One region of the Hydrogenophaga sp. PAMC20947 genome, then DNA from elsewhere that is predicted to be linked to it. Evidence: predicted binding sites of a transcription regulator. Region 1 holds the regulator's gene; each other region holds the start of a gene.
What was found. Region 1 encodes sigma-54, which starts transcription at its own class of promoters, with help from an activator protein. Its sites were predicted from a motif close to TGGCANGNAANCTGCTTT; they were not measured.
Positions count from the first base shown of each region.

Region 2: the regulator sigma-54 is predicted to act here: its motif matches at 1,913-1,930, upstream of E5678_RS18030 (pilin).
Region 3: the regulator sigma-54 is predicted to act here: its motif matches at 1,062-1,079, upstream of E5678_RS06675 (formate/nitrite transporter family protein).
Region 4: the regulator sigma-54 is predicted to act here: its motif matches at 3,308-3,325, upstream of E5678_RS01660 (PQQ-dependent catabolism-associated beta-propeller protein).

Region 1 is NZ_CP039252.1:3,459,065-3,464,585, forward strand. It holds gene E5678_RS15790 (THUMP domain-containing protein) at 1-802, opposite strand, end outside; gene rpoN (RNA polymerase factor sigma-54) at 1,024-2,673, opposite strand; gene lptB (LPS export ABC transporter ATP-binding protein) at 2,812-3,561, opposite strand; gene lptA (lipopolysaccharide transport periplasmic protein LptA) at 3,600-4,241, opposite strand; gene E5678_RS15810 (thiol:disulfide interchange protein DsbA/DsbL) at 4,406-5,047, opposite strand; gene E5678_RS15815 (SPOR domain-containing protein) at 5,120-5,521, opposite strand, start outside.
Region 2 is NZ_CP039252.1:3,936,672-3,942,192, reverse strand. It holds gene E5678_RS18040 (hypothetical protein) at 1-18, opposite strand, end outside; gene E5678_RS18035 (pilin) at 353-781, opposite strand; gene E5678_RS18030 (pilin) at 1,426-1,854, opposite strand; gene E5678_RS18025 (pilin) at 2,470-2,898, opposite strand; gene E5678_RS18020 (pilin) at 3,514-3,933, opposite strand; gene E5678_RS18015 (3',5'-cyclic-nucleotide phosphodiesterase) at 4,171-4,974, opposite strand; gene E5678_RS18010 (adenylate/guanylate cyclase domain-containing protein) at 5,042-5,521, opposite strand, start outside.
Region 3 is NZ_CP039252.1:1,505,414-1,510,934, forward strand. It holds gene scpA (methylmalonyl-CoA mutase) at 1-141, opposite strand, end outside; gene E5678_RS06670 (GntR family transcriptional regulator) at 276-911, shown strand; gene E5678_RS06675 (formate/nitrite transporter family protein) at 1,345-2,154, shown strand; gene cynS (cyanase) at 2,267-2,710, shown strand; gene E5678_RS06685 (bifunctional protein-serine/threonine kinase/phosphatase) at 2,752-4,488, shown strand; gene E5678_RS06690 (Dyp-type peroxidase) at 4,679-5,521, shown strand, end outside.
Region 4 is NZ_CP039252.1:359,387-364,907, reverse strand. It holds gene pqqE (pyrroloquinoline quinone biosynthesis protein PqqE) at 1-9, shown strand, start outside; gene E5678_RS01670 (ABC transporter permease) at 107-952, opposite strand; gene E5678_RS01665 (ABC transporter substrate-binding protein) at 934-2,214, opposite strand; gene E5678_RS01660 (PQQ-dependent catabolism-associated beta-propeller protein) at 2,211-3,209, opposite strand; gene E5678_RS01655 (tripartite tricarboxylate transporter substrate binding protein) at 3,419-4,459, shown strand; gene E5678_RS01650 (ATP-binding cassette domain-containing protein) at 4,456-5,196, shown strand; gene E5678_RS01645 (LysR family transcriptional regulator) at 5,298-5,521, opposite strand, start outside.

The sequences.
Region 1 (5,521 bases):
CGATGGGCGCATGGCCCTCGGGCCAGTCGCGCTGCTCGCTCACGGCGTTGTCCTTGATGGCCTGCCACACGTGGTCCTGAAAGGGCAGCATCTTTTCGAAGGCGAACCGGCGCAACAGGCCGGGCGCGATGTTGAGCGCGATCTGGGCGGCTTCGATCACCACGGTGCCACTGCCACAGCAAGGGTCGTACAGCGGCGTGATGGCATCGAGCGGTTGATCTGCACACTCGCCCCACCCGGTGGCAGCGATCATGGCCGCAGCCAGCGTTTCCTTGAGTGGGGCATCACCTTTGTCTTCTCGCCAGCCCCGCTTGAACAACGGCTCACCCGAGGTGTCGATGTACAGCGTGAGTTCATCGGTGGTGAGGTGGGCGTAAATGCGCACATCGGGCCAGGTGGTGTTCACGCTGGGGCGCTCCCCGCGCTTGGCGCGAAAGCGGTCACAAATAGCGTCTTTGACCTTGAGCGCGGCGAAGTTCAGGCTGGTCAGCGGACTGTGCTGCGCGGTGATTTCGACCTTGATGGTTTCCTGCGGAGAAAACCAGATTTCCCAGGCAACCTCGCCCGCTGCGTTGTAGAGGTCTTGCTCGTTGCGGTATTCACCGTGCCACAACTGCACCAGCACGCGCTGGGTGAGGCGGCTGTGCAGGTTCAGGCGCATGGCATCTCGCCAGGAAGCCTGCACACCCACACCGCCGCGTGCCTTGAAGGCCAGTGGTTCGTTTGTGATGCGCTTCACTTCGTCGGCGAGGAAGTCCTCCACGCCGGCAGCGCAGGGCAAAAAGAGGTTGAGTTGGTTCATGAATCTTTTTCCAAAAATGGTTGCGGCCACAAAAGCCACCGCGCTAACAGCCGTCATTCCTTCCAGTGCACACCACGGAACTGGATCTGGCAGGCCGGTTGGTGCAATCCCCGCGCGCAGGGACACAGGGGGCCTGCACCCTGAACACACCACAGAACTGGCTTCACCAGGCCGCAGGTGCAGCCCCCATCAGGGGGAAGGGGCGAAGCGGTGCAGGAGGGCTACAAGGTTTTTCGCAAATTGGCGGGCGCGATGCGCAACGCTTCCCGGTATTTGGCCACAGTACGGCGGGCACACTCAATACCCTGCGCTTTGAGCAGTTCGGAAAGCTGGTTGTCTGACAATGGTTTTGACGCGTTTTCAGCGGCAATGAGCTGTTTGAGCAAGGCGCGCACCGCTGTGCTCGATGCGTTGCCGCCAGTCTCCGTGCCCAGCGATGAGCCAAAAAAGTACTTGAGTTCGTAGGTGCCGAACGGCGTGGCCATGTACTTGGCGGTGGTCACACGGCTGATGGTGGACTCGTGCAAGCCCAGCTCGTCGGCGATTTCGCGCAACACCAGCGGCCGCATGGCGAGCTCGCCATGCATGAAAAAATTGCGCTGCCGTTCGACAATGGCCGAGGACACGCGCAGGATGGTGTCGAACCGCTGCTGGATATTCTTGATGAACCAGCGCGCCTCCTGCAAACGCTGCTGCATGGCGGCATGGCCTGCTTCGCCGCCACCCCCTTTCCCACCCCGGTTCTGACGCAGGGCGTTGGCGTATACATCGTGCACCCTCAACCGCGGCATGACGTCGGGGTTGAGCTGCACCTTGAAGCCACGCCCGGCGTGCGTGACCAGGACATCGGGCACAACGACATTGCGCTCCACATCCACAAACCGCCGTCCCGGCTTGGGCTCCAGCCCGATGATCAGGCCAAGCGCTGCGCGCACCGTCTCATCGTCCAGCCCACACAACGCACACAAGCGCTTCACATCGCGCTTGGCGAGCAACTCCAGCGGTTGTCGGCAAATCACCAGCGCAGCCTGGGCAACCGGCGTGTTGCGCAAGTCTTCGATCTGCAGACGCAAACACTCGCCGAGATCCCGCGCACCCACGCCGATGGGCTCCATGTTGTGCAGCCAGCCCAGCGCCATGCGCAGCTGCTCTTCCGCGACTTCAATCGCCGCAATACTGGGCGATGCAGCTTCGCGCCCGTGCAGCAGCCGCCAAAAGGCCAACGCCAATTCTGTCCAGTCGTCATCGAGATAACCATCGTCGTTGAGCGACTCGATCAGGAAATACAGTGCGGCCTGATCGGTTTCGCTCAGGCGCAAACAGCGGGCCTGCTCATGGAGGTGATCTTGCAGGCTGACCGGCGCTCGGGCCAGATCAGCCGCCGTTGCCGTTTCGTCGTCACCCCCGGAAGAGCCACTGTTGCGCGCGGGCGCATCACCGCCCCACTCGCCGTCGTCGGGCGCCATTTCCACGGAGCCGTCGCCGTCCCAATTTTCTTCCAACGCCCCGTCTCCATCGGCCTTGCGCTCGGCGGCTTCCCCAGCCGCACTCTCACTGGGCTCACTGGCTGTCGACGATGTGCCTTGGCTGAAGGGCAACTCTGAATCGGGGGCAACAGATTCGCCCTCGGGAGCCGCCGCCGCTTCGGCAATTTGCTCTCCTGCGCTGACCGGGACATCGCTGTGATCAAGCCCAAAATCTTCGCGGTCAGCGGTTTCATCCGCACGATCGAGAAACGGGTTTTCATCGAGCATCTGCTCGACTTCCTGCGCCATTTCAAGGGTAGAGAGCTGCAGCAAGCGGATCGACTGCTGCAGCTGTGGCGTGAGCGCGAGATGCTGCGAAACGCGCAGCGACAAACCTTGCTTCATGCCAAGGCGCCTAGCGACACGTCAAAACGCTGGAGCGGAACGTCACGCTGGAGCCACCAGCAGGTTCGCCCAAAGCCTCGCTCATTCCCATCAGGGAGCACCGAACCACAGCAGCATGGAACAACGGATTGGCCACCATCACATGCGGAAGTTCTCGCCGAGGTATACCCGGCGAACATCGGCGTTTTCCACGATCTCTTCACTGGTGCCACTCGCCAGGACATGACCATCGCTGATGATGTAAGCGTGGTCACAAATACCCAGCGTCTCACGCACGTTGTGATCGGTGATGAGCACCCCGATGCCTCTGGATTTGAGAAAACTGATGATGTGCTGGATTTCGAGCACTGCGATCGGATCGATACCGGCAAAGGGTTCGTCCAACAGGATGAACCGAGGGCGCGAAGCCAGAGCCCGCGCGATTTCCACTCGACGGCGCTCACCGCCCGACAGGGATGGCGCAGGCGAGTTGCGCAAGTGCTCCACGCGCAAGTCCTTGAGCAGTTCGTCCAGACGTTGGTCAATTTCGGGTTCGCTCAGCGGCTGACCGGCCGGGTTGCGCTGCAACTCCAGCACGGCGCGCACGTTTTGCGCCACAGTGAGCTTGCGAAAGATGGAGGATTCCTGGGGAAGGTAGCCCAAGCCCAAGCGCGCCCGGCGGTGAATGGGCAGCTCTTCGATGCGCTGTTCGTCGAGCAAGATCTCACCACCATCGGCCCTTAGCAAACCCACGATCATGTAAAACGAAGTGGTCTTGCCCGCCCCGTTGGGGCCCAGAAGCCCCACAACCTCACCTTTGCCGACCGACAGGGACACGTTCTTGACGACCTGCCGGCTGCCATAGGCCTTTTTCAAGCTGCGCACTTCCAGACGACTGCGCACCGCCATCGACTCCAGTCCCCCCGCAGAGGGGATCTCCGCTACGTTCACTTGCGTTTCTCGTTGATTTTGGAGCTGGGTCGCAACTTGGCGGGTTCAGAATTGGCGGGCGCCGGTGCCGGTGCATTGCGTACGGCATCGGGAATCGGCGTCAGCATGGCGCGCACACGGCCCGACGGGTTGGCCGGCGTGCTGCTGGCCGCGCCCCCTTTGACCGTGAACACTTCAGACACGCTGTTGTAGGTGATCTGGTTGCCCAGATTCTCGTCATTGATGGCAGTGCCGCGGTAGCGGCGCAACGCAGCGTTGCCCGTGAGCACCACCGTCTGGGCCTTGCTGTCGTATTCGATGCGGTCGGCCTCTCCTTCGACCCATTCGTCCAGCCCTTCGCGCTTCTGGCGAAAAAACCCGGGCTCGCCCAGCAACAACCCAAACTGGTTGCCCTGGGTGTCTTGGCGCACATCCATTTTGTTGCCGCGCATGATGATCGTGCCCTTGGTGATCACGACCTTGCCGGTGAACACACTGGTCAGGGTCGCGTCGTCGTAACGCAGAGAGTCGGCCTCGATGTTCATGGGCTTGTCCTTGTCGGCCAGCTCAGCGTGGGCAACGCCGACCGTCAACATCAAACCCGCGATTGCGGCCAGGAAACGGGGAGTCCGGGGAGAGCGAAGGTGGTGTTGGGGCATGGCTTTAGTGGGGCACAAATCTTGCATTCGCTTTCATTGTAGCGGTGCATGGCCCGTCGTGGCGGCTGGCACGCAGGAACGGCGCCGACCGGAAATAACACAACCCGCTGGCAGCGGGTTGTGTTTCGGTTCAGGTCCGGAAGGGCACTGCTGGGATCGAGGCGTCAGCCTTTGCGGGCCTGTGCAATCAGCGAGTCTGCGATGAGCAGCGTCTTGGGGCCCTGGCCGCCAATGTAGAACTGGCCGGCCACGCCCAGAGCAGGCGTGCCTTCCACCTGATAGGCGTCCTGTAGCTGGGTCGCTGCTTTGGCTTTTTCGATTGCGCTGCCGTTGAAGAAAGACAGAAATTGCGCCTTGTCCACGCCCTGCTTCTCCACCCATGCCACGATGGTTTCAGGCGAGGTGAGTTGCTGGCGCTCTTCGTGGAAAGCCTTGAACACTTTTTCGTGCAGCTTTTCAACCAGCCCCATGGACTCCAGCGAGAAATAGAAACGCTGCATGGGGCCGAAGGCCGGGCTGAAAGCCACTGGCATGCGGCGCAAAACCACGTCAGCGGGCAACGACTTGCTCCATTCGGTCATGAGCGGCTCAAAGCGGAAGCAATGGATACAGGAATAGGAGAAAAACTCCACCACTTCCACCTTACCGGCAGGCGTGGAGACCGCAGCGGCCTTGGCCAGGCGGGTGTAGTCGCTGCCTTCCTTGAAGGCAACGCGCTGTGCCAGGGCGGGGGTGAGGCTCAGTGCGCCAACTGCGGCAATGGTGCCTGTGGCGAACAGGGAGCGTGAAAAATCTCGGCGTTGCATGGGTTCGATCTCCTGGTAGTTGCCTGCTTGAGCAGAGAGAGGGGTTGAAAGTTCCGCGCCTGGGCGGCGTTCTCAGCGCTGGATGCGCACCAGCGCCGCATCCACGCTGTTGGCCTCGAGCTGGACCCGCGTGGCTTCGGCCAGCGGCTTTTGGTTGAAGGGACCGATCCGCACGCGGTACACCGTGCGGCCCGATTGTTCGCGCTCGGTGATTTCGGCCGCCATCCCCAACATGGCCAGGCGGGCACGCTGGGCTTGTGCGTCGTCAGGCGCGCGAAACGCCCCAGCCTGTACAAAGTAGATGGCTGCATCGCCCGTGGCTGCGCTGGCCGCCTTTGCCGGCGCAGCCGGCGAGGAGGCGGCGCCAGGGCTAGCCGGTGCCGCCGCGGGCACAGCCGGGGTATCACCGAGTTTGTCCCTCAACAGATCCCCCAGAGGATCACCATCGAGGCCCGAGCCCGAGGGCGCCTCAAC
Region 2 (5,521 bases), 480 kb from region 1:
GCCGGCAATCCCCAGCATGGTTCGCCAAGGGCGGGGATACCATAACGTGAGTACACACCAAACAGCCAGCGAAACCACCACAAGGCTGACACCCAGATGGGCCAAGGCCCAACGCCCTGCAAAACGAGCGCGAGAGGGTGCAGACTTGAAATCAGGACAGCACAGTGCAGGAGGCCGGGGCATAGATTCCCTTCGAGATTCAGGCGAAGACCTCGATTTTTGCATTCCTCAAACCAACAAGTTTGCCAACTTTTCAGAATACGAAGAAACAAAAGCCAACCGCTTTCACAAGTGGTTGGCTTTTCGGCTAGTCCCTAAGGTGCGTTGCACCCCGTGGGATTTCGGAAGCGTATTAACGGCACGCAGCAGGGCGGTACTTCGCGACCAATGTGCCACCGGTACAGGTCCAACCGATGCGATCGGTTGGGATGGTGCCAGCAACCAGCACTGGATCTGGTACAAAGGTAACCGTTCCACCACCTGCGCGAGCCGTGGTCGTCACGGTGATCACACCATCAGCGGCAATCGCAGCAGATGTCATATTAGGAGTGGCTGAAGGTGCAACCCAACCCGACGCAAGGGTTTGCCCGTTGGCGGCGTTTTCAGCTACAGCAATTTTGGCAGCGGAAGCGGCAACCAACGATTCAGACACGCGAGCACGCACGGTGTAGTCCTGGTAAGCGGGCAGAGCCACAGCAGCCAGAATACCGATGATGGCCACCACGATCATCAATTCGATGAGGGTAAAACCCTTTTGCATTTTTTGCATAGAACGATTCATGAGAAAACTCCTTGAATGGGGGGAACAAAAACCACGATGAGTGGAAGACGGGGTTTACTCAGCAGGGACCGTGCCAGCGTGAAATAGGCGGTTTTTCTTGCGCTATTTCACGGTTGGGGCCCATCAGGTGACATTTTGTGCAGTCTGATGGCGGTAAGCGGTGACGTTTTTCGTCACCTTAGGGCTTTGTGACAATAATTGTCACCGTGTTTCAATCGGTGAACCAGCCCCGTCGCACCACCCCTAAACCGGCACACCCATCACAGATCAAACGTCTGCCCCGCGCTCAGCCAACGGATATCGTGGCGCACACCACCGTCCCGGCTGGGCAGCTCGTCAAAGCGCTGGGTCTCCTCCATGATCGGCCCGGGCTCTGGCTGACGCCCAGATGGGCCAATGCCCAACGTGCGGCAAAACGAGCGCGTGAGAGTGCAGACTTGAAATCAGGACAGCGCAGTGCAGGAGGCCGGGGCATAGATTCCCTTCGAGATTCAGGCGAAGACCTCGATTTTTGCATTCCTCAAACCAACAAGTTTGCCAACTTTTCAGAATACGAAGAAACAAAAGCCAACCGCTTTCACAAGTGGTTGGCTTTTCGGCTAGTCCCTAAGGTGCGTTGCACCCCGTGGGATTTCGGAAGCGTATTAACGGCACGCAGCAGGGCGGTACTTCGCGACCAATGTGCCACCGGTACAGGTCCAACCGATGCGATCGGTTGGGATGGTGCCAGCAACCAGCACTGGATCTGGTACAAAGGTAACCGTTCCACCACCTGCGCGAGCCGTGGTCGTCACGGTGATCACACCATCAGCGGCAATCGCAGCAGATGTCATATTAGGAGTGGCTGAAGGTGCAACCCAACCCGACGCCAAGGCTTGCCCGTTGGCGGCATTTTCAGCCACGGCAATTTTGGCAGCGGAAGCGGCAACCAACGATTCAGACACGCGAGCACGCACGGTGTAGTCCTGGTAAGCGGGCAGAGCCACAGCAGCCAGAATACCGATGATGGCCACCACGATCATCAATTCGATGAGGGTAAAACCTTTTTGCATTTTTTGCATAGAACGATTCATGAGAAAACTCCTTGAATGGGGGGAACAAAAACCACGATGGGAAGAAGACATGTTTTATGGAGCAGGGACCGTGCCAACTTGAGATAGGCGGTTTTTCTTGCGCTATTTCACGGCTGGGGCCCATCAGGTGACATTTTGTGCAGTCTGATGCGGTAAGCGGTGACGTTTTTTGTCACCGTGTTTCAAGCGGTGAACCAGCCCCGTCGCACCACCCCTAAACCGGCACACCCTTCACAGATCAAACGTCTGCCCCGCGCTCAGCCAACGGACATCGTGGCGCGCACCACCGCCCCGGCTGGGCAGCTCGTCAAAGCGCTGGGTCTCCTCCATGATCAGCCCGGGCTCTGGCTGACGCCCAGATGGGCCAAGGCCCAACGCCCTGCAAAACGAGCGCGAGAGGGTGCAGACTTGAAATCAGGACAGCACAGTGCAGGAGGCCGGGGCATAGATTCCCTTCGAGATTCAGGCGAAGACCTCGATTTTTGCATTCCTCAAACCAACAAGTTTGCCAACTTTTCAGAATACGAAAAAACAAAAGCCAACCGCTTTCACAAGTGGTTGGCTTTTCAGCTAGTCCCTAAGGTGCGTTGCACCCCGTGGGATTTCGGAAACGTATTAACGGCACGCAGCAGGGCGGTACTTCGCGACCAATGTGCCACCGGTACAGGTCCAACCGATGCGATCGGTTGGGATGGTGCCAGCAACCAGCACTGGATTTGGTACAAAGGTAACCGTTCCACCACCTGCGCGAGCCGTGGTTGTCACGGTGATCACACCATCAGCGGCAATCGCCGCAGATGTCATATTAGGAGTGGCTGAAGGTGCAACCCAACCCGATGCAAGGGCTTGCCCGTTGGCGGCGTTTTCAGCTACTGCAATTTTGGCAGCGGAAGCGGCAACCAACGATTCAGACACGCGAGCACGCACGGTGTAGTCCTGGTAAGCGGGCAGTGCCACAGCAGCCAGAATACCGATGATGGCCACCACAATCATCAATTCGATGAGGGTAAAACCTTTTTGCATTTTTTGCATAGAACGATTCATGAGAAAACTCCTTGAATGGGGGGAACAAAAACCACGATAGGTGGACGACGGGGTTTACTCAGCAGGGACCGTGCCAGCGTGAAATAGGCGGTTTTTCTTGCGCTATTTCACGGTTGGGGCCCATCAGGTGACATTTTGTGCAGTCTGATGCGGTAAGCGGTGACGTTTTTTGTCACCGTGTTTCAAGCGGTGAACCAGCCCCGTCGCACCACCCCTAAACCGGCACACCCTTCACAGATCAAACGTCTGCCCCGCGCTCAGCCAACGGACATCGTGGCGCGCACCACCGCCCCGGCTGGGCAGCTCGTCAAAGCGCTGGGTCTCCTCCATGATCAGCCCGGGCTCTGGCTGACGCCCAGATGGGCCAAGGCCCAACGCCCTGCAAAACGAGCGCGAGAGGGTGCAGACTTGAAATCAGGACAGCACAGTGCAAGAGGCCGGGGCATAGATTCCCTTCGAGATTCAGGCGAAGACCTCGATTTTTGCATTCCTCAAACCAACAAGTTTGCCAACTTTTCAGAATACGAAGAAACAAAAGCCAACCGCTTTCACAAGTGGTTGGCTTTTCGGCTAGTCCCTAAGGTGCGTTGCACCCCGTGGGATTTCGGAAGCGTATTAACGGCACGCAGCAGGGCGGTACTTCGCGACCAATGTGCCACCGGTACAGGTCCAACCGATGCGATCGGTTGGGATGGTGCCAGCAACCAGCACTGGATCTGGTACAAAGGTAACCGTTCCACCACCTGCGCGAGCCGTGGTCGTCACGGTGATCACACCATCAGCGGCAATCGCAGCGCTGGCCAGGTTGGGCGTCGCTGCAGGAGCGATCCAGCCCGATGCAAGGGCTTGCCCGTTGGCGGCATTTTCAGCTACAGCAATTTTGGCAGCGGAAGCGGCAACCAACGATTCAGACACGCGAGCACGCACGGTGTAGTCCTGGTAAGCGGGCAGAGCCACAGCAGCCAGAATACCGATGATGGCCACCACGATCATCAATTCGATGAGGGTGAAACCTTGTTGCAATTTGCGCTTCATGAGAAAACTCCTTGACTGAGGGTGGAACAAAAACCACGATGGTTAAAAGACGGATCGCATTTAGCAGGGACCGTGCCAACTAGAAATGACGGGGTTTTCTTGCGCTATTTCACGGTTGGGGCCCACCAGGTGACAATTTGTGCGGCCTGGGCTCCATAGGCGGTGACGTTTTTTGTCACCGTGTTTCAAGCGGTGAACCAGCCCTGTCGCACCACCACCCCCTCACCTGCCCTTCCATCACAGATCAAACGTCTGCCCCGCGCTCAGCCAACGGATATCGTGGCGCACACCACCATCCCGGCTGGGCAGCTCGTCGAAGCGCTGAATCTCTTCCATGATCAGTCCAGTCTCAGCCGGCTTGGTGTGGGTGATGTAGATGGGGTAGCGCTGATCGCTGCGGATCTGGTCGAGCTCTGAGGCCAGCACACTGGGGGCCAGGTGCAGGCTGCGGTGGGCCAGGTCTTTCTCACGGTCGCTGAAGGCGGTCTCGATGATGAGCATGGCCACTTGCAGCTGGTTGACCCGGCGCCAGAAGGCCGGGTTGCGCTCGGTGTCGCCGCTGAAGACCCAGTAGCCTGTAGGGGACGCAGCGGCGTAACCCACGGCTGGCACGGTGTGCACGGCGGGCAAGACTTCAATGGATTTACCGCCCACGTCCAGCACTTCGCCTTCAGCAAGGGGCACAAAGCGCATCAAGGGCGCTTCGGCGCTGGGGATGGCGGCGAAGTCGGGCCAGATCAGGTTGTTGAAGATGTGTACCCGCAAGGCCGCTATGGTGCCGGGCAGGGCATGGACCTGCAGGGGCGGTGCTTTCGCGGCCAGGCGCAAGGCGGCCACGGCATCGAGCATGAGCGGGAGGCTGGCGACATGGTCCAGGTGGGAATGGGTGAGCAGCACATGGTTGATGCGCGCCATTTCCGCCAGGCTCAGATCGCCCACGCCGGTGCCGGCGTCGATCAAAACATCGTCGTCCAGCAAAAAAGAGGTGGTGCGGCAGCCTTGCGCGATCGCGCCGGAGCAGCCCAGGACTTTGACCCTCATTGGTGGTGTGCGTTGGTGTTGGTTCAGCCCGGACAAGCGGCAAGCAAGCCAACCTGTCCGGCGGGGGTTATTTGGTGTTCAGTTGGGTCGTGCCGTCCCAATCGGGACTGGGCGGCGACCGCTTCAAGGAGACTACCCGCTCTGCGTAAAGCCGGTAAAGGACTTTTTCCTCGTTCTGACGCCGGAGATTGAGCAAATGCACCTCGCAGGCGTCCCAGTCGCGCGCTTGCCACGCGGCCCAGGCCCGCTTCCATTCACGCAACTCATCGGTCTGCGCCGGCGACAGCTGTTCACGCAGGCCCAGCGGGGTGTAGATGTCAACGGCCTGGGCTTTGCCTTTGACGCGGACCCGGTCCAGCTGCTGCCAGGCATAGGCAGGCGCTTGCGCACGGGTGGCCTCACTCACCACGATATCCACGCCGTACAGGCGAGACAACGCCTCCAGCCGCGCGCCCAGGTTCACCGCATCGCCGATCACGGTGTAGCTGCGGCGCACGTCTGAGCCCATGTCGCCCACACACATGTCGCCGGTGTTGATCCCCAGGCC
Region 3 (5,521 bases), 2.0 Mb from region 1:
TGTGTACAGCGGCTTGACGCTGATCCCGTCGGGCGTGACCCAGTTCAGGGCCTCCAGATCTCCGCCAGGCGCACTTTTCTGGGCGGCTTTGACCCAATCTTCATAGGAGGCGGAGCGGAATTCGGGCTGTTTCTGGGTCATGACAGTGCGTGGGTTGGAGGCGACAAGATCGGAGCGTATTTTATATCATTCATAATTATTGATGCAAAATATTCCTCCCGGCTTACAATCTCACCCTGACTATCCAGGCGCTACGCCACTCTAAGACTTCTTTCATGTCCGTCCTCTCGCTCGCTCCACGCGCCCTGTACGAAGAAGTTGCCGAATTGCTTCGGCAGCGCATATTCAGCCGCGAGCTGGAGCCCGGCAGCTGGATCGACGAGCTCAAGATCGCCGAGGAATACGGTATCAGCCGTACCCCCTTGCGGGAAGCCTTAAAAGTCCTCGCGGCCGAAGGCCTGGTGACCATGAAGGTCCGGCGGGGGGCCTACGTGACCGAAGTGTCCGACAAAGACCTGACCGATGTCTACCACCTGCTGGCGCTGCTGGAGTCTGACGCGGCAGGCGTGGTGGCGCAACGGGCCAGCGACGTCGAGCTCACCGAACTGCAAACCATCCACGCCGAGCTGGAAGGGGCTATCGGTCAGCGCGATCTGTTTTTTGCCATCAATGAACGCTTCCACATGCGTTTGCTGGAAATCGCCGACAACCGTTGGCGCATGCAAATGGTCACCGATCTGCGCAAGGTCATGAAGCTCAACCGCCACAATTCACTCCTCAAGACCGGGCGGATTGATGACTCCCTGAGCGAGCACCGCGCCGTGATGGCAGCGCTGCTGGCCCGCGAGGGCGAACTCGCCATGCAGCGCATGCAAGAACACTTCCACAACGGCCTGGAAGCCGCGACCTGACCCCCCGCCCCACAATGGCGCGATCCCAGCGCCCGGCTCTTTTGCTGCGCTGCACCAAAACCGATCATTGACCGCACCGCTTTGGCTCCCAGGGACCCAGGCCGCCGTCCACAGCCACGTCTGTCCCCTGAGAAATTCGACATCCAGCCCTGGCACGAAGCATGCTTAGGTAATGATGTCAGGCCAACGGCGGCCCGATCGGCGGATGAGCAGCTGGCTGCTCACCAACACATTTTCATGGACAACGGCGTCCATTCCAGCCTTGCTTTCATTCGTGCGAGCCCGGCAAGGAATGGGCGCCGTTTCTGTTTTTGAAGCATCCGATTGATCCGCCCTGGCCTGACAAGACTGCCCGCCGACAAACCCTGTCCGGCGTCCACAACCGCACCCAATACCCCAGGGTGCACGCCTTGAGCAACGAGAGGTAATCAACATGGCCTACCTGGTACCGTCCGAATTCGTCACCAAAATGGTGGACGCTGGAGAAGCCAAGATCTTCATGTCCACCCGCGACACATTGATCCGCGCATTCATGGCCGGCGCTATTTTGGCGCTGGCCGCGGCATTCGCCATCACCATCAACGTACAGACCGGACAGCCTTTGGCGGGCGCCATCCTGTTTCCCGTCGGGTTCTGCCTGCTGTACCTGCTGGGCTTCGATCTGCTGACCGGCGTGATGACACTGTGCCCCCTGGCGCTGATCGACAAGCGGCCAGGCGTCACCCTCAACGGCGTGCTGCGCAACTGGGGCCTGGTGTTTGTCGGCAACTTCGCCGGCGCATTCCTGGTTGCCATCATGATGGCCATCATCTTCACGTTCGGATTCTCCACCGAGCCCAATGCGGTCGGCCAAGCCATTGGCCACATCGGTGAAGGCCGCACCGTGGGCTACGCCGCACACGGCGCCTCGGGCATGTTGACGCTGTTCATTCGCGGCGTGCTGTGCAACTGGATGGTGTCGACAGGCGTCGTGGGCGCCATGGTCTCGACCAACGTCTCGGGCAAGGTCATTGCCATGTGGATGCCCATCATGCTGTTTTTCTACATGGGCTTTGAGCACTCCATCGTCAACATGTTCCTGTTCCCCTCCGGGCTGCTCCTGGGTGGCAATTTCTCCATCTACGATTACCTGATCTGGAACGAGATCCCGACTGTGCTCGGCAACCTGGTCGGCGGCCTGGCCTTTGTGGGCCTGACGCTGTACTCCACGCATGTGCGCACCGCACCCAAGCGCACGGCCTGATTTCAGCCCCTCGGCCACAGCGAACACGCGTTCGCTGTGGTTTTAGGGAGGCGCTGTCCCCGGCGCCCAACTGCAACACCCCATCACATTTGAACCACCCGGGAGTCAACGTATGAACCGCAACGACGTCACCGAAATGATCATCGGCGCCAAGATCACCAAAGGCCTCAAATGGGAGGCTGTGGCCGCCGAGCTGGGCCTGTCCAAAGAATGGGTCACCGCAGCCTGCCTTGGCCAAATGACGTTCAACAAAGCCCAGGCCGACACCGTTGGCCAGTTTTTCGACCTGCCCAAGGAGGCCATTGCGTGGCTGCAGGTCGTGCCCAGCAAAGGCTCGGTGCCCACAGCTGTCCCGACCGACCCATTGATCTACCGGCTCTACGAACTGGTACAGGTCTACGGCACCACCTTCAAAGAGCTCATTCACGAAGAATTCGGCGACGGCATCATGTCAGCGATCGATTTCAAAATGAAGCTTGTGCGGGAGTCAGATCCTGCAGGGGATCGCGTCAACATCGCCATGTCAGGCAAATTTCTGCCCTACAAGAGCTACTGAGTGCAGCCTGCCTGCTTCGGCCCAACCCACCGCACAGTGCCATGTCTGGCAAGTTAACCATCTCCATCGGTCAGCACTCGGACAAAGGCCGCAAGGAAGTCAATCAAGACTTTCATGGGGCGCTCGTTCCCGTTGAGCCTCTGCTGAGCGCCAAGGGCGTGGCCATCGCGCTGGCCGACGGCATCAGCAGCAGCGCGGTCAGCCAGGAAGCGAGCGAAGCCGCCGTGCGCAGTTTCCTCGAAGACTATTACTGCACCTCAGACGCCTGGAGCGTGAAACGCTCCGGGCAAAGGGTGCTTGGTGCCAGCAACGCCTGGTTGCATGGTCAGACGCAGCGCAGCCCGCACCGCAACGACCAGGAACGTGGCTACGTGTGCACCTTCAGCGCCATGGTGATCAAGTCCACCACAGCACACCTCTTCCACGTGGGCGACAGCCGCATCTTGCGGCTGCATCCCAAAGCGCTGGAGCAACTCACCGAAGACCATCGGGTGCGGATCTCTTCACAGCAGAGCTACCTCGCCAGGGCCCTGGGCGCACAATCCACGGTGGATATCGACTACCTGGCCCTGCCGCTCACACAGGGTGAGGTGTATGTGCTGGCCACCGACGGTGTGCACGAACATGTCGATGCCGCGCTGATCCATGCCACGCTTCAGGCCCACCCCGACGACCTGGACGCCGCCGCTCGCTCCCTTGTGGAGGCTGCGCTTGAACGCGGCAGCCAGGACAACCTCACTGTTCAGCTGGTGCGCATCGATGCCCTGCCCGCCCACGACATCACCGAGACTTCGCAGCGGCGCGCCGCGCTCGCTTTGCCGCCTTTGCTGACGGCTCGGGAGCAATTTGATGGATACCGCATCGTGCGCGAGCTGCACGCCTCCAGCCGCAGCCACATCTACCTCGCCATCGATGAGGCCTCTGGCCAGCAGGTGGCGCTGAAAATTCCCTCGGTGGACCAGCACGCCGACCCGGCCTGTCTCGAGCGCTTCTTGATGGAAGAATGGATTGCGAGGCGGATCGACAGCCCCCATGTGCTCAAACCCTGTGCACCGACCCGGACGCGGCAATACCTTTATGTGGTCATGGAGTACGTCGAAGGCCAGACTCTGGCGCAATGGATGCAAGACAACCCCAAACCCGACCTGCCCACCGTGCGCCGCATCGTTGAGCAAATCGGCCGAGGTCTCCAGGCCTTTCACCGCATGGACATGCTGCACCAGGACCTGCGTCCGGCCAACATCATGATTGACGCCACTGCCACCGTAAAGATCATCGATTTTGGATCCACCCGCGTCGCCGGCCTCGCAGAAGCAACCGCACCCCTGCAGGAAGAGCCTTTGCTGGGAACCGCCCAGTACACCGCGCCCGAGTATTTCCTTGGCGAGAGCGGCAGCGCCCGCTCTGACCTGTTTTCGCTGGGCGTCATCACTTACCAGATGCTCACCAGTCGCTTGCCTTATGGCAGCGCGGTCGCCGCCACACGCACCCCGGCCAATCAGCGCCGACTGGTCTTTGATTCAACGCTCGCCAGCGCAAGGCCTTTACCCGTCTGGGTCGATGGCGCACTGCGCAAAGCGCTGCACCCCGATCCCTGGAAACGCCACGAAGACGTGGCCGAATTTGTCTACGATCTGCAGCACCCCAACAGCGACTTCCTGCACCGGCAGAGCCCTCCGCTGATTGAGCGCCACCCGCTCGCATTCTGGAAAGCGTTGTCTTTTCTGCTGCTGATCGCCGTGATGTCGCTGGCGTATCGCTTGGCGCAGACGCCCTGAAACCACCAAAGCACCCACCCTTGGCGCAGAGAGCAGCTCAGACGCCTCCATGCTTGAAAAACTGGCGATGGGTCAAGTTCACGACCCTATCTGCGCTCGGCCCTGAAACTCGCTGTTAAATTCAAGGCAGATACCCGCTGGGGAGTGCAAAGGGCACACCAGGCCCACCCTTCACAACAAAATCTCCCATATGAGCGAAACCCCTTTGGCACAATCCGGCATTCTCGAAGCCATCCCGGCCCATGGCCGCTACCTGAGTTGCCAGTTGTGCCTTGGCGCTGACCCACGCCCCGTCTTGCAACTTCTGGCCGAGCAAACCGATGGCCTGACCTCGGTCGTGGGCCTGGGTGAATCCCTGGTGAAGGCACTCGATGGCCAAGTGGCAGGGCTGAAGACGTTCCGCGGTATCGAAGGCGCGCTGGTCAAGCTGCCTGCAACACCGATAGACCTGCTGGTCTGGCTGCGTGGAACGGCGCGTGGCGAGCTGTTGGCACGCAGTCAACACCTGGAAGCCCTGCTGGCGCCTGCATTTGAAATCACCAACATCACCGACGCGTTCAACCACGCGGGCGGGCGGGACCTGACCGGCTACGAAGACGGCACAGAGAATCCGAAAGACGGCGAAGCGCTCAAGACGGCACTGGTGCCTGAAAATGCCGGACCGCTGGCCGGCAGCAGCTTCCTGGCCCTGCAGCACTGGCACCACCAGCTGAGCCGTTTCGAAGCCATGCCCCGCCTGCAACAGGATCACACCTTTGGTCGAGATCTGGACAGCAACGAAGAGCTGGACGACGCGCCCGAGTCGGCCCACGTCAAGCGTACGGCCCAGGAAAGCTTTGCGCCCGAGGCCTTTGTGCTGCGGCGCTCCATGCCCTGGGTCGAAGGCAACCGAGGCGGTCTGGTGTTCACCGCTTTCGGACATTCGTTTGATGCCTTCGAGGCCTTGCTCGGGCGCATGTGCGGCGTTGAGGACGGCATCACCGACGCCTTGTTCAGCTTCAGCGAACCAGAAACCGGTGCCTACTTCTGGTGC
Region 4 (5,521 bases), 1.8 Mb from region 1:
GACACCTGACACGGCCAGTCACTTGTTGGTGAGCCGCTAGCGCCGGGGGCGCAGCCCTAATGCCTTCACGCCAGTAGCCCATAGAAGCCTCGGCGATCCCCGCCGATCAGGCCGATCCTTTTTGCCGAATCCAGCCCCGCTGCGGGTCGTAGCCCCACAGCGCGAGCACAAAAAACACCGCCCCACAACCCAGCACCACCGCCCAGGACAGACCATGAAACTGGCCCACGCTGGCGTAGCGGATGGCTTCTACGGCGTAGGTGAACGGGTTGAATTCCGCCAGCTTCAGCAGCCACCAGGCGCCCGATTCCTCCAGTTTCCACAGCGGATACAGGGCCGAGCTGATGAAGAACATAGGGAAGATCACGAAGTTCATCGTGCCCGCGAAGTTCTCCAGCTGCCGCACATACACCGACAACATCAGCCCCAGCGCGGCCAACATGGTGGCCGCGCTGATCATGGCCAACAGCAGCGGTGGCACTGTGGCCCAGGGTATTTCCACGCCGAACAGCGCGGCGATCACCAGAAACACCCCCATCTGCAAGACCGAGAGGCAGGTGCCCGCCAGCAGCTTGAACGCCAGCAGCCAGGCGCGCGCCAGCGGCGCCGTCAGCAGGAGGCGCATCACACCCATTTCGCGGTCGTACACCATGGAAAGCGAGCTCTGCATGCCGTTGAACAAAGCCACCATACCCAGCAGGCCGGGCACCATGTAAGCCTTGTATTCAATGTACGTTTCATAGGGTGGCACGATGGCCACACCAAAGACATTGCTGAAACCCGCCGAGAACACCACGAACCACAACAGCGGCCGAACCAGCGCCGAGCCCAGACGCGAAGGCTGTCTCAAAAAGCGGTTGAGTTCACGGCCCACGACCGCACGCAGCGCCCGCGCCAGATGCATGGGCAGCGAAGGCGCCGCGAGATCGGAGGTCAGGGTTGGGCTTTGCATGTGCTTTCCTTTTGATCAACCCCCAAGGTGTCGAGCACCTCAACCGGGTGCAAGACGCCGTCAACCGGAGCGGTGGCGACCACGCCGTCCACATGGCTCAGGAACAACGGCTGGCGCAACTGCCCGTCCCAGGGCCGAAACGACAGGCGCGTCCCTTTGAAACCGTCCACAAAAACCGTACCGCCGCGCAGGGCCTTGAGCTGCTGGCCCACAGTGGCCTTGGGGTTGTCCACCAAGACGGCTGTCACCGAGCGCACCGCCATCCAGGCCGCCCAGTCCTGCCCGCGCATGGGGCGTTGCGCCAGCTTGAAAAAGCGGCGCGAGAGTTGCGGTCCACCGTAGCGCTCCCATTGCGGATGCCAGGCCATCGCCATCAGCCCGTTGGCGCCCACGACCGGACGCGGCCATTGCGTGGCATAGGGCAAGGCTCGCGCGAACTCGCCATCGCTGTCCATCACGGCGACCACATCGTGATCGCGGTCGCCGGTGAGCAAGCGTGTGTTGGCCAGATCGCGTTCGCGCGGATCACCGCTGAGCTTGAAAGGCCGCGTTTGCGTGGTCTTGATGCCGTAACGCTTGGCCGAGCGCGCCCAGGCCTGGCCCTGCAACGCGTCGCCCGGCAGCGGGCCCTGCAACACCAGCGCCTTGCGCCAGTTGCGCGCGGCCAGGTACTGCGCCAGCGCATCGCTCATCATCAGTCGGCTGGGGTAGGTGTGCAGCAAGGCGGCGGCGCAGTCTTCGGCGCGAAGGCTGTCGTCGTCCAGTCCGGCGTTGAACACCACCGCGCCGCCCAGCGCGGCCGGCGCCGTCTGAACCAGCTGGCGCATGGCGGCCAAGGGCAAGTCGGCGATCACATGCTGTACCTTGGCCGCCTTCAGCTCCGCCAGGGCTTTGGGCAAAGCTGCCGCGTTGGGCAGTACCACATCGCGCACCTCCAGCGCCATGCCCTCGGCATCCAGCTCGAACGATGAATCGTCCGCACCCAACCGCGCCCCATCAACCGCCCGGCCCGCGGGATGGCCCGGGTAAGCACGCTCCTCTCGCCGCGCGCCATAGCGCGCATCGTCGGCCAGAGAAATCACGGCAACTGTGACCTTGGTGACGGCCTCTGCAGCAGTCGAGACAAAGCAAGCGGCCGAGAGCAACGCCACAACGACGGCGCGCGAGTACCACCAACCCAGAACGCCGTGGAACCGGCTCCGCCGGGCCGCCAGCGTTGCCCCTTGTGGGGCGGAGCGAAGCGAAGGGGGGGAGCCGGTCATTTGACCAATACCGTGTGCGGCACGCGACCAGCCGGCACCGTCTTGATCGCCTTGCCGCTGGCGGTGTCGATGAGGGTCAAGTCATCGGACAGGCCATTGGCCACGTACAGCGTCTTGCCGTCGGGATGCAAACGCAACCCCCAGGCCCGTTTGCCCACCAGCACCAGCCGCTTGACGGCGTGCGTGGCGGCGTCGACCTCGGCCACGTGATTGGCCTTGCCCAGGCCCACCCAGACCGAGCGGCCATCGGGGCTGATGGTCATGCCCACTGGCGTGATGTCGCTGGTCCGCATGCCCTTCACCTCAAACTGGATGGTTTGCTTGAGCGAACGGGTCTTGGTGTCGACCACGCTCACCGACGCATCCAGCTCGTTGGTCACCCACAGCTCGGCGCCCCCGGCGGCGAGCACGAAGCGGCGCGGCCGCTTGCCCACCTTGATGTTCTTGACCACCTTGTGGGTCGTGAGATCGATTTCATGAACCAGATTGGCCACCTCGGAGGTCACATAGGCCGTCTTGCCATCAGGTGTCACCAGCACACCTTCGGGTTCCCCACCGGTCTGGACCTCGAACGCCAGCTTTTTCGTGGCCAGGTCGTAGGCAGCCAGAACGTTCTCGTCTTCAATCGACACATAGGCCAGTTTGCCGTCTGGGCTGAGCGCAAACATTTCCGGACTGTCCCCCAATGGAACACTGCCCGCCAAGCGGCCTGTTGCCACATCGACCAGCCCGAGCGCATTGCTGTCGCCACAGACCACCATGATTTGCTTGTGGTCCGGGCTGAAGGCCATATCGCGCGGGCGCTTGCAGACATCGATCTGGCCCTGGCGATCGCCCTGCGCGTTGAACACGTAGATGGCGTTGTCCTTCTCACTGGACACATACACCGTGCCTGCGCCCTGTGCCTGAGCCCCGCTGGCAACAGCAGCACACAACACGGCCCACAAAGCCCAGGCGCGCCGGGCCGGGGCGGATCGATGAATGGTCTTTGTCATCCAGCTTGTCTCCTTGTTTTTTGTCATCGATGATCGTACCGGCTGGCGCCACCCCTGTCTGGATTCGCCTGTCGCCTGTGCCGCCACGGGACACTCGGGCTGCAAGTACAGTGCCAGAAGCACAGAGACAAAACTGGCCCACACCCGGCACCACAAGACTGCCGCGCAGCCACACAACACCGAGACAACGCTACACCGAAAGGCCGCCCATGCGCCGCACCGATTTTCCAAGCCCCCGACCACCCTACGCAGGCACCCGGCCAACCTCGCGCCGCGAATGGCTGGGCTTGGGCCTGGGCAGCGCTGTGCTCGCCGCCGCAGGATGGCCGGCCCGGGCGGCGACCCACCGCTCATGGCCTGAGCGGCCAATCACCCTGATCGTGCCCTGGCCCGCTGGCGGCCAGACCGACCTCACCTTGCGCATCCTCTCTGACGAGGCCGAAAAATGGCTGGGGCAAGCCATCGTCGTCATGAACAAACCCGGCGCCGGAGGCACGCAGGTGGCCCCGGCGCTCAAGATGGCCAATCCCGACGGCTACACCATCGGCCAGGTGCCGATCACGGTCTACCGCTACGCGCTGATGCACAACGTGCTCTGGGATCCGGTGGCAGACCTCAGCCCCATCTTGCAGGTCTCGGGCGTGAGCTTTGGCGTGCTGGTCCCGAGCAGCAGCGCCTGGAACAGCTGGGCGGATCTGGTCGCCTGGGCCAAGAAGCACCCAGGCGAACTCATCCTCGGCTCCACCGGCGTGGGCACCACCGCCCACCTTGCCACGGAGGAACTGCTGCGGCAACACAAGGTTGAATACGTACACGTTCCCTACAAAGGCACGGCCGACCAGATGCTGGCCGTGGCCAGCGGCCGTCTCATGGCGGGCGTCAATTCGACAGGGTTCGCGCCCTGGGTCGATCAGGGCAAGATGCGCATCCTTGCCCTCTTCAGCGCCGAGCGCAGCCCGCGCTGGCCCGAGGTGCCTACGATGCGCGAGCTGGGTTACCCGCAGGCGGTCTACACCTCACCCTGGGGCCTCGCCGCGCCGCAAGGCACGCCCCCTGATGTCATTGCCAAGCTGCACGATGCCTTTCGTCAAGCCGTGTTCAGCCCACGCCACCGCGAAGCCTTGGCCCGCTTTGACCAATCGATCAACTACCTCAACACCGCTGACTACCGGGCTGCGGTGCTACAAACGGTGGAACAAGAACGACAACTGCTGGGCCGCATGAACCTGCTGGCCAAGCCCCCTCAATGACAATATCCGCCCTGCTCCAGGCCACCGACCTCCACAAAGCCTACAACGGCAAGCCCGCGCTCAAAGGCGTGAATCTGTCGCTAGAGGCGGGCGAAATGTGCGCTCTGCTTGGCCCCAATGGTGCTGGCAAGTCCACGCTGCTGCAACTCCTCACGGGCCTGTTCAGCCCCGATCAAGGGCGCATCACAGTGCTCGGCCATGACATGCGCACCCACCCGGCACAGGCGCTCTCAGGCCTGGGCGTGGTGTTCCAGCAAAGCGCGCTGGACATGGATTTGCCCGTGATGTCCAACCTGTTGTTCCACACCGACTTGCATGGCATACCGCGCGCAATCGCCCGCGCACGCATCGACGAAGGCCTGAGCACCATGGGCATCAACGATCAGGCTCGCGCCGTGGTGCGCAGCCTTTCAGGCGGCACGCGACGCAAGGTGGAACTGGTGCGCGCCCTGCTGCACCGCCCCCAGGTGCTGCTGATGGACGAAGCCACCGTGGGCCTGGACCCGGGTTCGCGCCAGCAGTTGCTCGAGACCGTGCGCGGCCTTTGCCGCGAGCGCGGCATGGCAGTGCTCTGGGCCACCCACTTGATTGAAGAGGCGCAAGTGGCCGACCGGCTGTTGTTGCTGCACCAGGGCTCGGTGCGGTTTGATGGCACCCTGCCCGACTTCATGGCCGCCGCTCAGGGGCAGGACTTTCAAGCCGAGGTGATGCGCCAGCTGGAGAAAAAGGGCCTGTAAAGGCAACGATAAAGCAGCCAGCCTGGCCATACTTTGCGGTGCCGGACCACCGCGATCGGGTGTGAAACGCCATGCGCTCGAGGCATCCCCATCCGATCCAGTCAGGACAAACCAATGACCAGGGCCGATGCAGCCATCCAGGCACACGCCGCGTCACCCACCTGCAAGCTCAAACCCTGCTCAGTGAATCCGACCCAGGACCCGCCTCCGTCAAGCGCCAAAGAAACCTCCTGGCGCCGCGCTCCAGATGAACAACGCTGTACGCGCCCTGGCAGGCTGCACATTTCGTTCACCGCGGTGGGCAACGCGTCGTGCACAGCTGGGT